One region of the Streptomyces sp. NPDC059909 genome, then DNA from elsewhere that is predicted to be linked to it. Evidence: riboswitches for the same ligand, from Rfam matches in the RefSeq annotation. Region 1 holds a riboswitch; each other region holds the start of a gene.
What was found. A riboswitch is a leader RNA that binds a small molecule or an ion and turns the genes downstream of it on or off. The one in region 1 is predicted to bind cobalamin.
Positions count from the first base shown of each region.

Region 2: it holds a riboswitch for cobalamin, as region 1 does, so the genes downstream of both, ACFV9O_RS25085 (prenyltransferase/squalene oxidase repeat-containing protein) here and ACFV9O_RS36810 (CbtB domain-containing protein) in region 1, are expected to answer to the same signal.
Region 3: it holds a riboswitch for cobalamin, as region 1 does, so the genes downstream of both, cobN (cobaltochelatase subunit CobN) here and ACFV9O_RS36810 (CbtB domain-containing protein) in region 1, are expected to answer to the same signal.

Region 1 is NZ_JBHWKX010000110.1:3,207-7,453, forward strand. It holds gene ACFV9O_RS36795 (hypothetical protein) at 1-420, opposite strand, end outside; gene ACFV9O_RS36800 (DUF1345 domain-containing protein) at 931-1,563, opposite strand; gene ACFV9O_RS36805 (histidine phosphatase family protein) at 1,735-2,301, opposite strand; cobalamin riboswitch at 2,408-2,590, shown strand; gene ACFV9O_RS36810 (CbtB domain-containing protein) at 2,625-2,846, shown strand; gene ACFV9O_RS36815 (CbtA family protein) at 2,868-3,641, shown strand; gene ACFV9O_RS36820 (heavy metal translocating P-type ATPase) at 3,736-4,247, opposite strand, start outside.
Region 2 is NZ_JBHWKX010000039.1:63,546-67,792, forward strand. It holds gene ACFV9O_RS25085 (prenyltransferase/squalene oxidase repeat-containing protein) at 1-1,220, opposite strand, end outside; cobalamin riboswitch at 1,333-1,467, opposite strand; gene ACFV9O_RS25090 (MBL fold metallo-hydrolase) at 1,504-2,541, opposite strand; gene ACFV9O_RS25095 (CorA family divalent cation transporter) at 2,918-3,904, shown strand.
Region 3 is NZ_JBHWKX010000001.1:318,691-322,937, forward strand. It holds gene ACFV9O_RS01495 (cobalamin biosynthesis protein CobG) at 1-977, opposite strand, end outside; cobalamin riboswitch at 1,058-1,194, shown strand; gene cobN (cobaltochelatase subunit CobN) at 1,232-4,247, shown strand, end outside.

The sequences.
Region 1 (4,247 bases):
GTTGGCGCGTGCGACGGCGAGCACCCCGTCGGCAAGCCGGGCGAGCCAGTCGCGCCGGCGTACGAACACCGCGTGCAGCAGCGCGGCCAGAGCCCAGGTGCCCAGGACCGCCACGCACAGCGACGCCATGTCCATGGCCATGCCCGGGTCGTCCGCCGGTGCGGTGGCGCCAGTCGGCGCGGGACCGTGACCGGCGTGCGAGTCCGTCGCCGTGGACGTCTTCGGCACAGCCACCGCCATCGCAGGCGGCGGGCCCGCCTCCGTGACAGCGGCCGCCCGGTGCCCATATGCGGGCACCCCGCCCGAGTCGGCGACGTGCGAATCGGAGGTCATGCCGGAGCCCTCGCCGGGATGTCCGACGGTGTGCATCACGAACACACCGAGCGCCAGCGCCACGACGAGCAGAAGACGTGCCGCCACGCCCACTGCCTGTATGTATGGCTGCACCCTCACGCTCACCTCCGCCGTCGACGATAACCCGAGGGCCCGGGCACAAGCCCTGCGGGCCCCGCCGACCCGTCGTGCCCATGAGGACGGCATCACGGGACCAGCCCTGCGAGACCACCCCGCGTGCGGTGCCGTCGACGCGGACATGGGGGTACCGGGGCCCAGCGGACGACGGGGACGCGGACAGCGGTGGCCCGCCCCCAGAGTGTGGGGGCGGGCCACCGGCAAGAGCTCCCGGCGCGGCGGGCCGGCTACCGTCCCGGACGGGACCACGCTTCCGGTGCGCGGCGTGACGCCACGACGATGCCTCCGCCGTCCCACCTCGGCGGATCGCCGCGTCCTGCAGACACCGCGGCCACTCGCCGCCACGGTGATCACGGCCCACCCGTCTTCAGGCGCCGCTGCCTCGAGTGTCGTCGACCGACCGGCAGGTCGCCATCGCTAGTGCGGCAGCTGGGTGGGGGCCTGCCGAGGGTCCCGGCGTCAGCCGGTGACGAGTCCCACGACGAGGTTGATGGCGGTGGCGAGAATGCTGGTGCCGAAGACGTACGACAGGAGTGCGTGCCGCAGCACGATCGCTCGGACGGTCGAACTCGAGACGTCGGTGTCGGACACCTGGTAGGTCATGCCGAGGTTGTAGCTGAAGTAGAAGAAGTCCCGGTACGCCGGCGGGTCGTCGGTATTGAAGTCGATCCCGCCCGCGGTGGCGTAGTAGACGTAGGCGTAGCGGGTGGCGTACATCAGGTGCAGTGCGGCCCACGCCATGAACACGCCGCAGAGCGCGGTCGCGGCGCCGGTGTGGTGGGTGTCGCGCTCGCCGAGCATGAGCAGCAGCACGATGGCGACCAGTCCACACAGGGCGACCGCCACGACCACGAGTTCGTCGGTGACGGGCCGGAAGTCCTCACGCCGGGCATTGCGGTGGGTGGCCGTGGCGTCCATCGGCCAGAGCACCGCCCAGCCCGCCACGACGAAGGCCAGCTGCATCGCGGCGATCCCGGCCAGTGCGCCCAGCGGTACCCCCATCGGCAGCCCGACGGCGACGCCGACCACGGCTCCGAGGACGACCGCACCCGCGAGGCGGGGGACGGCATCGAGTGGCAGCCAGGTGCTCATGCACGACGACGGTAGTCCCGTCCTCGCTGATCAGCGCGGCGGAGCGTGTCGTCCCGGACGGTCGGCCGACGCCGGCTCGACTCAAGTAGGGGAAGCCGTCTCCCGATCGGACTCCGCCCAGCACGCTCTCCTGATCACCCCTCGGACGGCCGGCCGCGTGAAAGGACGAGGCTAGGCCACCGGCCCGTTCAGCCGGAGGTTCCAGCGCCCCGCCCGCCCGGTGAGCGTGACGAGGGACAGCGGGGGCGCGTCGACGCGCCAGAAGGCGGCCGGGGGAGCGCCCAGGGCGTGCACGGTCGCGGCGCGTACGACGGAGGGTTCGGCGACGGCGAGCACGCGGCCCGCGTCCTCGGGCAGGCCGTCCATCCAGTCGGCGACGCGCAGGAGCAGGGCCGTGACGGACTCCCCGCCGTGCGGCGCCGCCGCCGGATCGGTCGCCCAGGCGGCGACTCCGTCGGACTCCTCCGCGGCCACGTCCTCCAGTGAGCGGCCGCTCCAGCGCCCGAAGTCGCAGTCGCGCAATGCGGGTTCGACGGTCGCCGCCGTGAACCCCAGTGCCCCGGTGGTCTGTTCGCACCGGACCGAGGGCGCACGGTAGTGCAGCGACGCCGCGGGCAGCGCGCCCGCCACCGTACGCGCCTCGCGCGCGCCCCGCTCGTCCAGCGGGCCGTCGCCGAACCGGGCTTCCCGCACCGCGGGGCCCGCGGCGGCGCACAGCAGTGTGAGCCGGATCGTCATGGCCGAATACCTCCCCGTCGTCGTTCCCGCGTGGTCCGCCCCCCTGGGGCGTGCGGGTGTGATGCGCGTGATGATGCCAGGGGTGCCGAGAGTCACAGGTCACCTGGTCATGGGCGGTATCGACGGTCCGTACCGCCGCCTGTACCCTCTGCTCCGAAAGGACGACGGCGCACACGGAAGCCCGGTGGAAACCCGGCACGGTCGCGCCACTGTGTGCCGAGCGGCAACTCCCCCTGCGGGAGGGGCTGTCCGGTGAGTCAGACCCGTTGCCGTCGTCATGTGCTCCACACAATGCGGGACGCGTGTTCCCGAGGAGGTACGCCGTGGCTCAGTCCGCCATCACCCCTGTCCCCCTTGCTCCGCCCTCCGTGGCGAAGCTGCCGGTCCGGGCGATTCTGCCCTGGGCCGCCTTCTTCGGCCTGCTGATGCTCGTGCTGCTGTACTTCGTCGGCGCCGAGCAGGGCGCCTTCTCCGTGTTCTCCGGCGAGAGCGTCCACGAGTGGGTGCACGACGGCCGGCACCTGCTGGGCTTCCCCTGCCACTGATACGGGACGGACGCAACCAAGATGAACTCCGTCACCGTACGCGCCCTGTTGGTGCGCGGCATGATCGCGGGTGTCCTGGCCGGGCTGGTCGCCTTCGGATTCGCCTACGTGGTGGGCGAGCCGAGTGTGGACGCCGCCATCGCCTTCGAGTCCGCGCACTCCCATGAGCACGGCGAAGAGGAGCTGGTCAGCCGTGCGGTGCAGTCGACCGCGGGACTGGCCACGGCCGCCCTCGTCTACGGCATCGCACTCGGCGGTATCACCGCCCTGGCGTTCTGCTTCGCGCTGGGCCGCGTCGGCCGCTTCGGCGCCAGGGCCACCGCGGCCCTGGTCGCCCTGGGCGGCTTCGTCACCGTCGCTCTGGTGCCCTTCCTGAAGTACCCCGCCAACCCGCCCGCCGTCGGCGACCCGGCAACCCTCAACCAGCGCACCGCGCTGTTCTTCCTGATGATCGCCCTGAGCGTGCTGCTGGCGATCGGCGCGCTGCTGTTCGGACGGAGCCTCGCACGGCGCTGGGGCACCTGGAACGCCGCGGTGGCCGCAAGTGCCGCCTTCGCGGCGGTCCTTGGGGTCGCCATGGCCTTCCTCCCGGCCGGGGATGCGCTCCCCGAGCACTTCCCGGCCGCCGTGCTGTGGGAGTTCCGGCTCGCCTCGCTGGGTGTCCAGGCCCTGCTCTGGGCAGCCCTGGGGCTGATCCTCGGCCCGCTCGCGGAACGGGTCCTGGAACCCCGGTCCGCGCAGCGGCCGGCCTCGGCGGACCCGGCAGCACCATCCGCGTCGGCTCCGGCGCACTGACGCGCGGGGGAGACGCGCGCGAGGGACCCGTCGGGGGCGCGCCCGGCGGGTCCCTGTCGCTTCGCCGGCCTGCGGAACGGGCGGGCGACGGCGGTCAGCCGGCGGCGCGGAAGCGGCGCAGGCGCAGGCTGTTGCCGACGACGAAGACGGACGAGAAGGCCATGGCCGCGCCCGCGATCATGGGGTTGAGCAGGCCGGCGGCCGCGAGTGGCAGGGCCGCCACGTTGTAGGCGAAGGCCCAGAACAGGTTCGACCTGATGGTGCCGAGGGTCCTGCGCGCGAGCCGGATGGCGTCCGCCGCGGCCCTCAGGTCGCCGCGTACCAGGGTCAGATCGCCGGCTTCGATGGCGGCGTCCGTGCCCGTGCCCATGGCCAGACCCAGGTCGGCCTGGGCGAGTGCCGCGGCGTCGTTCACGCCGTCGCCGACCATGGCAACCGAACGGCCCTCGCCCTGGAGCCGCTTGACGACGGCGGCCTTGTCCTCGGGCATCACCTCGGCGATCACCTCGTCGATGCCGACCTCGGCCGCGACCGCGTCGGCGACCGCCTTGTTGTCGCCGGTCAGGAGGATCGGCGTCAGGCCCAGGCCGCGCAGCCGGCGGATCG
Region 2 (4,247 bases), on a different contig from region 1:
CCCGCCGCGAGGCCCGCACCGATGATCCACCAGATGCCGGCGCTGTCGCCGCCGGCGACCTCGGCCCCGTCGTCGTCGCCGGCCTGCCGGGTCGGGGTCGGGGCGACCGTGGACGCGGGCGCGGGGCCGGTCGCGTTCAGCTGCGCGACCAGGTCGGCGCCGCCGAAGTCCCGCGGGTCGGCGCCGTACGCGTGCGCGGCGAGGACGAGCTGGGCGTAGGCGGCCGGGCCGCCCTCCTTCGCCCAGGCGGCGGAGTTCTTCTCCAGCCAGGCCACCGCGCCGGCCGCCTTGTCGCCGTGTCCGGCGGCGGACAGGGCGAGCACCGCGTCCGCGGTGTTGCCGAAGTCGGGCTGCGGGGCGGGGTCGGCGGCGCCGGGCAGCGGCGGGGAGTCGAGGTGGCCGGTCTTGGCGAGGGCCGTCGCGAGGTAGGCCGCGCCGTTGCGGGCGGACTGCTCGGGGGTGGCCTTGGCGGGGGTGTCGCACTTCGGGTCCCCGGCCGGCTTCGGGCCCTTGACGACCATGCCGCGGCCGAGCCCGCCGAGCACGCCCGCCGCGGTCGCGTCGCCGTTCGCGAGCAGCTTGCCCGCCTTGTCCGGCTGGTACGCGAACGCCCCCCCGCCCGCCGTGTCCGCGCACGGGATCGCGTACGACACGAGCGCGTCGTACGGGTTCTTGCCGCTGCTCGACGTGATCGTGGCCGGTCGCGCGTCGGCCACCGCGAAGGCGCCGATCACGATCGCGGTGGAGTTGGCGTCCGACGGCATGCCCGGGTTGTAGCTCCAGCCGCCGTCCGCGTTCTGCACGGACTTCAGCCAGGCGATGCCCTTGGCGACCTCGGCCTCGTGCCCGCCGAGGGCGGTCAGGGCCTGCAGCGCCGCGGCGGTGGCGTTGGTGTCCGGCATCGTCTTGCCGTCGCAGGGCTTGGAGACGTCCGCGCGGTAGGACGCGAAGCCGCCGTTGGCGCACTGCTGCCCGGTCAGCCAGGCAACGGCCTCCGCGGCCGGTACTTCCTTCATGGCGTCCTGGGCGAGCAGCGCCAGCGACTGCCGCCAGACACCGTCGTACGTCGGGTCCTTCGTGCCGTACAGCCCGGAGGGGATCACGGGCGTCGGCGTCGGAGAGGGAGACGGCGCGGCGGTCGCGGCCGGGGCGCCGGCCACGGCTCCACAGAGCACGGCGGAAGCGGCGGCGAGCGCGGCTGCGCTGCGGCGAACGTTCATGGCGGGCGGTGCCTCTCCTGTGGGGAGCCGGGCACAGGCGCGCGTTGGCACCAGGCTCCGGCCCCGTATACCTCGACGGTGCCTCCGCCACCGGGTGGTCCCGTTGGCAGGAGCCGGTCACGTCCCGGTACGAGGCATTCCGACTCACCGCCTGCGACGGCGGCTCACGGCTGCGGGTCAGTGCCGGATTCGCACCGGCTTCCCCCCGTACGGGCATGATGACGACTCGCACACTCTACCGGCCCGTATCCGTGCGGCCCCTGGGTGGATGGCAGGGCGTGGGTCACACCGCCATGTACGTCACGGGTGCGCTGCCCGGGACCGCCTCGGCCCGACCCAGCTTCACCAGGCGGCGCAGATGGGACTCCGCTTCCGAGACGGCGATGTTGCGCGAGCCGTAGGGGATCTGGTCCCAGGGGCGGTTCCACTCCATGCGCTCGGCGAGCTGCCAGGGGGTCAGCGGGGTGGCGAGGAGGGTCAGCAGGCCGGTGAGGCGGGCCTCGTGGTGGGCGAGCAGCTCCCGCACCCGTGCCGCGGGGTCGGTGAAGGCGTGCTGGTGGGCCGGGAGGACCTCGGCGACGCCGAGGCGGCCGACGCGCTCGAGCGAGTCCAGGTAGTCGCCGAGCGGGTCGGTGACGGTGGAGTCGTCCGGGTCCTCGTAGAGGCCGATGTGCGGGGAGATCCCGGGCAGGAGGTGGTCGCCGGAGAAGAGGCGGCCGCGGCCCGGGAGGTTCGCCGGATGGTCCTCCTCCAGGTGGAGGCAGACATGGCCGGGGGTGTGGCCGGGCGTCCATATCGCGCGGAGCCGGCGGCCTGCCAGGTCCAGCAGCTCGCCGGGGACGATCTCCCGGTCGGGCAGGGCGGCCCGCAGACCGGGCAGGGTCCGCATCCGGCCGGAGTCACGGGCCGCGCGCAGCGGGGCGAGGTGCTCCTCCGGGGCGCCGACCGCGGCGAGCTTGCCCGCCAGGTAGTCGAGCCAGGCGCCCGGCTGTGCCTCGCGGGTGCGGCGTACGACGTCGGTGTCGGCGGCGTGCATGGCGATCCAGGCACCGGACGCCTCGCGCACCTGGCCCGACAGCCCGTGGTGGTCGGGGTGGTGGTGGGTGATGACGACGCCGTGGATGTCGCCGACGGAGGTGCCGAGGGCGGCGAGGCCCTCGGTGAGGGCACCCCAGGAGGCGGGGTCGTCCCAGCCGGTGTCGACGAGGACGGGCCCGCGGTCCGTCTCGACGACGTGGACCAGGGTGTGGCCGAGCGGGTTGTCCGGGATGGGGACCTGGAGGGACCAGACGCCTCCGCCGTGCTCCGTCACCTGTGGCATACGTCCTCGTCTCCCCTGTGCGGCACGGGCATTGCTCACTATAGCCAGAACTGATGGACCGTCAGAACGGCCGGGGAGTGTTTGCCGGGATCCGCGGCTGACCTGCGCCTCGGTGTCGCCGTTGTGACCGATCGGCGACGACACGGCTGGACTCATGAGGCGAGGGCCTCGATCTGATGCGACCGTCCGGAGGGTGCGGCGAAAGGGCTCCCGCCACTGTGGCGCCGCCTGAGAATCCCACGACAGGTCCCCTTCGGTGCGACCTCATCTGTTCGGGTGATCACCCGGCGGTGCGAACGAGTCTCTCCGCATGCGTGAACGTCAGGGTGTGCGCAGGCTGGGAGAAGCTGCCGCCCGTGATGCACGGTGAGGGACGATGATCGTATCCGTGGTGTCGATGCCGGAAGGGATCGTCGCTCGTACAAGCCTGCCGGAGGCCCGTGAGCGTCTCGCGGCATCGCGCTTCCTGCTCGTGGACATCGAGCTGCCAGAGAAGGCGCCGCCCGGCGAACAGCCGGTCTCCGAGCAGCTCGGTCTGGAAGCCGAGGACTTGACGTGGCTGGGCAGGGAGGGCGAATCCGTACGGGCCGAGTTCTTCGGCGACAGCGCGGGCTTCGTCGTGCCCGTGGTCGAAACGGGCCAGGTCACCCATGTCCATGCCTACGTGACCGAGCGGTACCTGATCATGGTTCGCCGAGGGCCGATCGGACCGGTCGAGGGCCTCGTCGCCCGGTTGCGGAGCGAAAGGCCCTCCGACCCCGTGGCCGCCTTGTTCCTGCTGCTGGAGGAGGCCCTGGAGACCTTTCGCCGGTCCGCCGTACGGGACCTGCTGGAGATGGAGGACCTCGAGGACGAGATGTTTCGGGAACGGTACCCGCAGCAGGTCTATCGACTGGCCCGCCTGCGACGACGTGCGGCCCTCATGCACCACGCGCTCCTGCCCTATCCGGAGGCCACGGACGAGACCTTTGCGCGAAGGATGCTGAGCCGCAGCTTTCCGGAAGAGCGGCAGAGGCTCGCTCGCTCGTTCCAACGCGCTGCCAGGTTGGTGCTCGCGAACATCGAGTCTCTTCAGGACGCCGCCCGGCGAACCTATGCCAGCTACTCCTCGCTCGTTGCCGGCGAGCAGAACGGTGTGATCAACCGGCTCGCGATCGTGTCGACGATCTTCCTTCCGCTGACGTTCTTGACCGGCTTCTTCGGCATGAACTTCGCCTACATGACCGACGAGTTGGAGAGCAAGGCCGTCTTCTGGCTGCTCGCCGTGTGGTTGCAGGCAGTCTTCCTGTTCATCGCTCTCTATGTGCTGCACCGCACCCGGCTCTGGCGGAAGCTGCGCGACGACAGTCTCGACGACCGATGACGGGGCCCAGGGGTGGCCCTGGCGGCATGAGAGAGCATCCATCAGCGGAAATCCCCTGGTGGGGGCCGTTTCGGTCCCGGGCCTGGCTTGGTTGAGCCAGAACTGATGAGCCGTCGGAGCGGTCAGGGGCGAAGGGGGAGCGGGCAACGGTGCGTAGAGTGATCATGTGTCTGGTCGCGGGAGCGGTTGTGCTCCCGGTGGGCTCGTGCGCTGGTGGCGAGACGACGGGACAACAGCAACCGGCGGCTCCTGTGAAAGAGTCGGCGAGGCCGACTGCGGGAACGGGCCCGCACGCGTCGCCGGACGATTCACCGAGCGCGGTCGATGTCGTCGCCGCGGCCCG
Region 3 (4,247 bases), on a different contig from region 1:
CCGAACCCGGGCAGGACGACCCCGCGCCAGGGGGTGAGGCGTACGTGGCCGCCGGGCGCGGGGAGCAGCGCGCGCAGTTGCGCGACGGTGAGCCGCCCGAGCGGCGCGGCGACGGACAGGGCCCAGCCGTTGGGCCCTTCGACGACGCCGGGCCGGGGCCCTGTCCAGGACCCGGTTCGCCCTACGGGCGGGGTTCGAAGCACGCCGGTACCGTCCAGTGGACCGGTGTGTTCGTCCTCGAACGCCGGACCGGCTCCAAAGGTGACGCCCGCCCGCTCCAGATACGTCCCCACCGCCATGTCCTGCCCAGCGGGCAGCTCCCGCACCCGCCACGCGCCCGTGCCCGCCGCGGCCGCCGCAACGAGGAAGGCCTCGGCGGCGGCGAGGGCGGCCCGCGGGGCGTCGGCGGCGCGGACGCGGTACGCCCGGTCCCCCACGCGTACGACGGCCGCACCCTCCGGCTCTGCGAGCAAGGTCACATCCGCGCCGAGCCCCGCCACGTCTCCACGTCCGTCGTCCAGGGCGAACAGGAAACGCCCGGACAGCCCGGCCGCCCAGGCGTTCGCGCACAGCAGCGCGTCCAGCTCGCGCGCCCACAACTGCACGTCGGAGCAGCCGAGTCCGTCGAGTCCGGCCAGCGGCGAGGCCACCACGTTCCGTACCCGCTCATGGGTGTCGGAGGGGAGCAGCCCCGCCTCCCGCAGCAGCTCGGCGAGTTCCGCCCCGCACCCTTCGCCGAGGCCGCGCAGCTCCGCGTTTCCCCGGGAGGTGATGGTCAGGGCGCCGTCGCCCAGCGCCTCCGCCGCGTCGGCCGAGATGGATAGTTGACGTGATGTCAAAAGACCTGCAGGCAGGCGGAGTCGGGCCAGTTTCCCGTCGTCCGCCGTGTGCAGTCGCAGCGCACCCGGGCAGGCATCACCCCGGTCCCGTATGCGGGGTTCGCCCCGGTCCGGGGGTGTTGGCGGTGTGGGCGGCATGGCGGCGAGCATACCCACGTCCCTGCCCGCCTTCTCCGGGCGTCCTTCGAGGTGACCGCCCCCGCGGCAGGGGCAGCCTCTACTATGCAGACGGCACAGGGTCCCAGGACCCTAGGGAGGAAGCCCGGTGAGAATCCGGCGCGGTCCCGCCACTGTGAACCGGGCCTCGTCCACGCGGACCCGGTGAGTCAGGAACTCCCGCCGTCCTACGACCACCCGGGGCGCGGACACCCCGAGGAAGGCCTGCGCACGCGATGACGCACGCGACGATCCTGCTGCTGTCGACCTCCGACACCGACCTGCTCAGCGCCCGCGCGGCCGCGGGCCCGGTCCGGTACCGCTTCGCCAACCCCTCCCGCCTCCCTCTCGACGAGCTGCCCGAGCTCCTCGACGGCACGGACCTCGTGGTCGTACGCCTCCTGGGCGGCATCCGCGCCTGGCAGGAGGGCCTCGACCTGCTGCTCGCCCAGGAGCGGCCCGTGGTCGTCCTCACCGGCGAACAGGCCCCCGACGCCCAGCTGATGGAGGCCTCCACCGTCCCCATCGGCATCGCGGCCGAGGCGCACGCGTACCTCGCGCACGGCGGCCCGGCCAACCTGGAGCAGCTCGCCCGCTTCCTGTCCGACACGGTCCTGCTCACGGGCCACGGCTTCGAACCCCCGGCCCCGGCGCCCACCTGGGGACCGCTCGACCGCACCCCGCGCGGCGCCACCGGCCCCACGGTCGCCGTGCTCTACTACCGCGCCCACCACATGAGCGGCAACACCGCCTTCGTCGGCGCCCTCTGCGACGCCGTCGAGGACGCCGGAGGTCAGGCCAGGCCGCTGTACGTGGCGTCCCTGCGCGCCCCCGAGCCCGAGCTGCTCGACCAGCTGCGCGGCGCCGACGCCATCGTCACCACCGTCCTCGCCGCGGGCGGCACCAGGCCCGCCGAGGCGCAGGCCGGCGGCGACGACGAGTCCTGGGACGCGGGCGCACTCGCCGCGCTCGACGTGCCCGTCCTGCAGGCTCTGTGCCTGACCGGGTCGCGCAGCACGTGGGAGGAGAACGACGAGGGCCTGTCCCCGCTGGACGCCGCCAGCCAGGTCGCGGTCCCCGAGTTCGACGGCCGCCTCATCACCGTGCCGTTCTCCTTCAAGGAGATCGACGAGGACGGCCTCCCGGCCTACGTCGCCGACGCCGAGCGCGCGGCCCGCGTCGCCGGGATCGCCGTGCGCCACGCCCGTCTGCGCCACATCCCGAACGCGGAGAAGCGCCTCGCCCTGGTCCTGTCCGCGTACCCGACGAAGCACTCGCGCATCGGCAACGCCGTCGGCCTCGACACCCCCGCCTCCGCCGTCGCCCTGCTGCGCCGACTCCGCGAGGAGGGCTACGACTTCGGCACGGAGGACATCCCCGGCCTGGCCTCCGGCGACGGCGACGAGCTGATCTACGCCCTCATCGAGGCGGGCGGCCATGACCAGGACTGGCTCACCGAGGAGCAGCTCGCCCGCAACCCGGTCCGTATCCCGGCCGCCGACTACAGGCGCTGGTACGCCACGCTCCCGCAGGAGCTGCGCGAGCACGTGGAGCAGCACTGGGGCCCCGCGCCCGGCGAGATGTTCCTGGACCGCTCCCGCAATCCCGAGGGCGACATCGTGCTGGCCGCCCTGCGGCGCGGCAATCTGCTCATCGTCATCCAGCCGCCGCGCGGCTTCGGCGAGAACCCGATCGCGATCTACCACGACCCCGATCTGCCGCCCTCGCACCACTACCTCGCCGCCTACCGCTGGATCGCGGCCGCGCGGGACGACGGCGGCTTCGGCGCCGACGCGATGATCCACCTCGGCAAGCACGGCAATCTGGAGTGGCTGCCCGGCAAGAACGCGGGCCTGTCCGCCGCCTGCGCGCCCGACGCGGCGCTCGGCGACCTGCCGCTCGTCTACCCGTTCCTGGTCAACGACCCGGGCGAGGGCACCCAGGCCAAGCGCCGTGTGCACGCCACGCTCATCGACCATCTCGTCCCGCCGATGGCCCGCGCCGACTCGTACGGCGACATCGCGCGGCTGGAGCAGCTGCTCGACGAGTACGCGCAGATCTCCTCCATGGACCCGGCGAAGCTCCCCGCGATCCGCGCCCAGATCTGGACGCTGATCCAGGCCGCGCGGCTCGACCACGACCTGGGGCTCGACGACCGTCCGGACGACGACGGCTTCGACGACTTCCTGCTGCACGTCGACGGCTGGCTGTGCGAGGTCAAGGACGCCCAGATCCGTGACGGGCTGCACGTCCTCGGCGCCGCGCCGACCGGCCCCGAGCGGGTCAACCTGGTCCTGTCGATCCTGCGCGCCCGGCAGATCTGGGGCGGCACCCAGGTCCTGCCCGGACTGCGCGAGGCCCTCGGCCTCGACGAGTCCGCCGCGACCCGTACGACCGCCGACGAGGCGGAGGCCACGGCCCGCGCGCTGGTGGAGGCGATGGAGGAGGCGGACTGGAACCCGGCCGCGGTCGCCTCCGTGGCCGAGGGGCACGGCCAGGCCGTCGCCGACATCCTCGACTTCGCGGCCCGCCAGGTCGTCCCGCGCCTGTCCGCCACCACCGACGAACTCGACCATGCCCTCCACGCGCTGAACGGCGGCTTCGTCCCGGCGGGACCGTCCGGCTCCCCCCTGCGCGGACTGGTCAACGTCCTTCCGACGGGCCGCAACTTCTACTCCGTCGACCCCAAGGCCGTCCCCTCCCGTCTCGCCTGGGAGACCGGCCAGGCCCTCGCCGACTCGCTGCTCACGCGCTACCGCACCGACAACGGCGACTGGCCGACCTCCGTCGGCCTCTCCCTGTGGGGTACGAGCGCGATGCGTACGGCGGGCGACGATGTCGCCGAGGCCCTCGCGCTGCTCGGCATCCGCCCGGTCTGGGACGACGCCTCGCGCCGCGTCACCGGCCTGGAACCCGTCGCGGCCGCCGAGCTGGGCCGCCCGCGCATCGACGTCACGCTCCGCATCTCCGGCTTCTTCCGGGACGCGTTCCCGCACGTCATCGGCCTGCTCGACGACGCGGTACGGCTCGCCGCCTCGCTCGACGAGCCCGCCGACGTCAACTACGTACGGGCCCACGCCCAGGCGGACCTGGCCGAGCACGGCGACGAACGCCGCGCCACGACGCGCATCTTCGGCTCCCGCCCCGGGACCTACGGGGCCGGCCTGCTCCAGCTGATCGACTCCCGCGACTGGCGCACCGACGCCGACCTGGCCGAGGTCTACACGGTGTGGGGCGGCTACGCCTACGGCC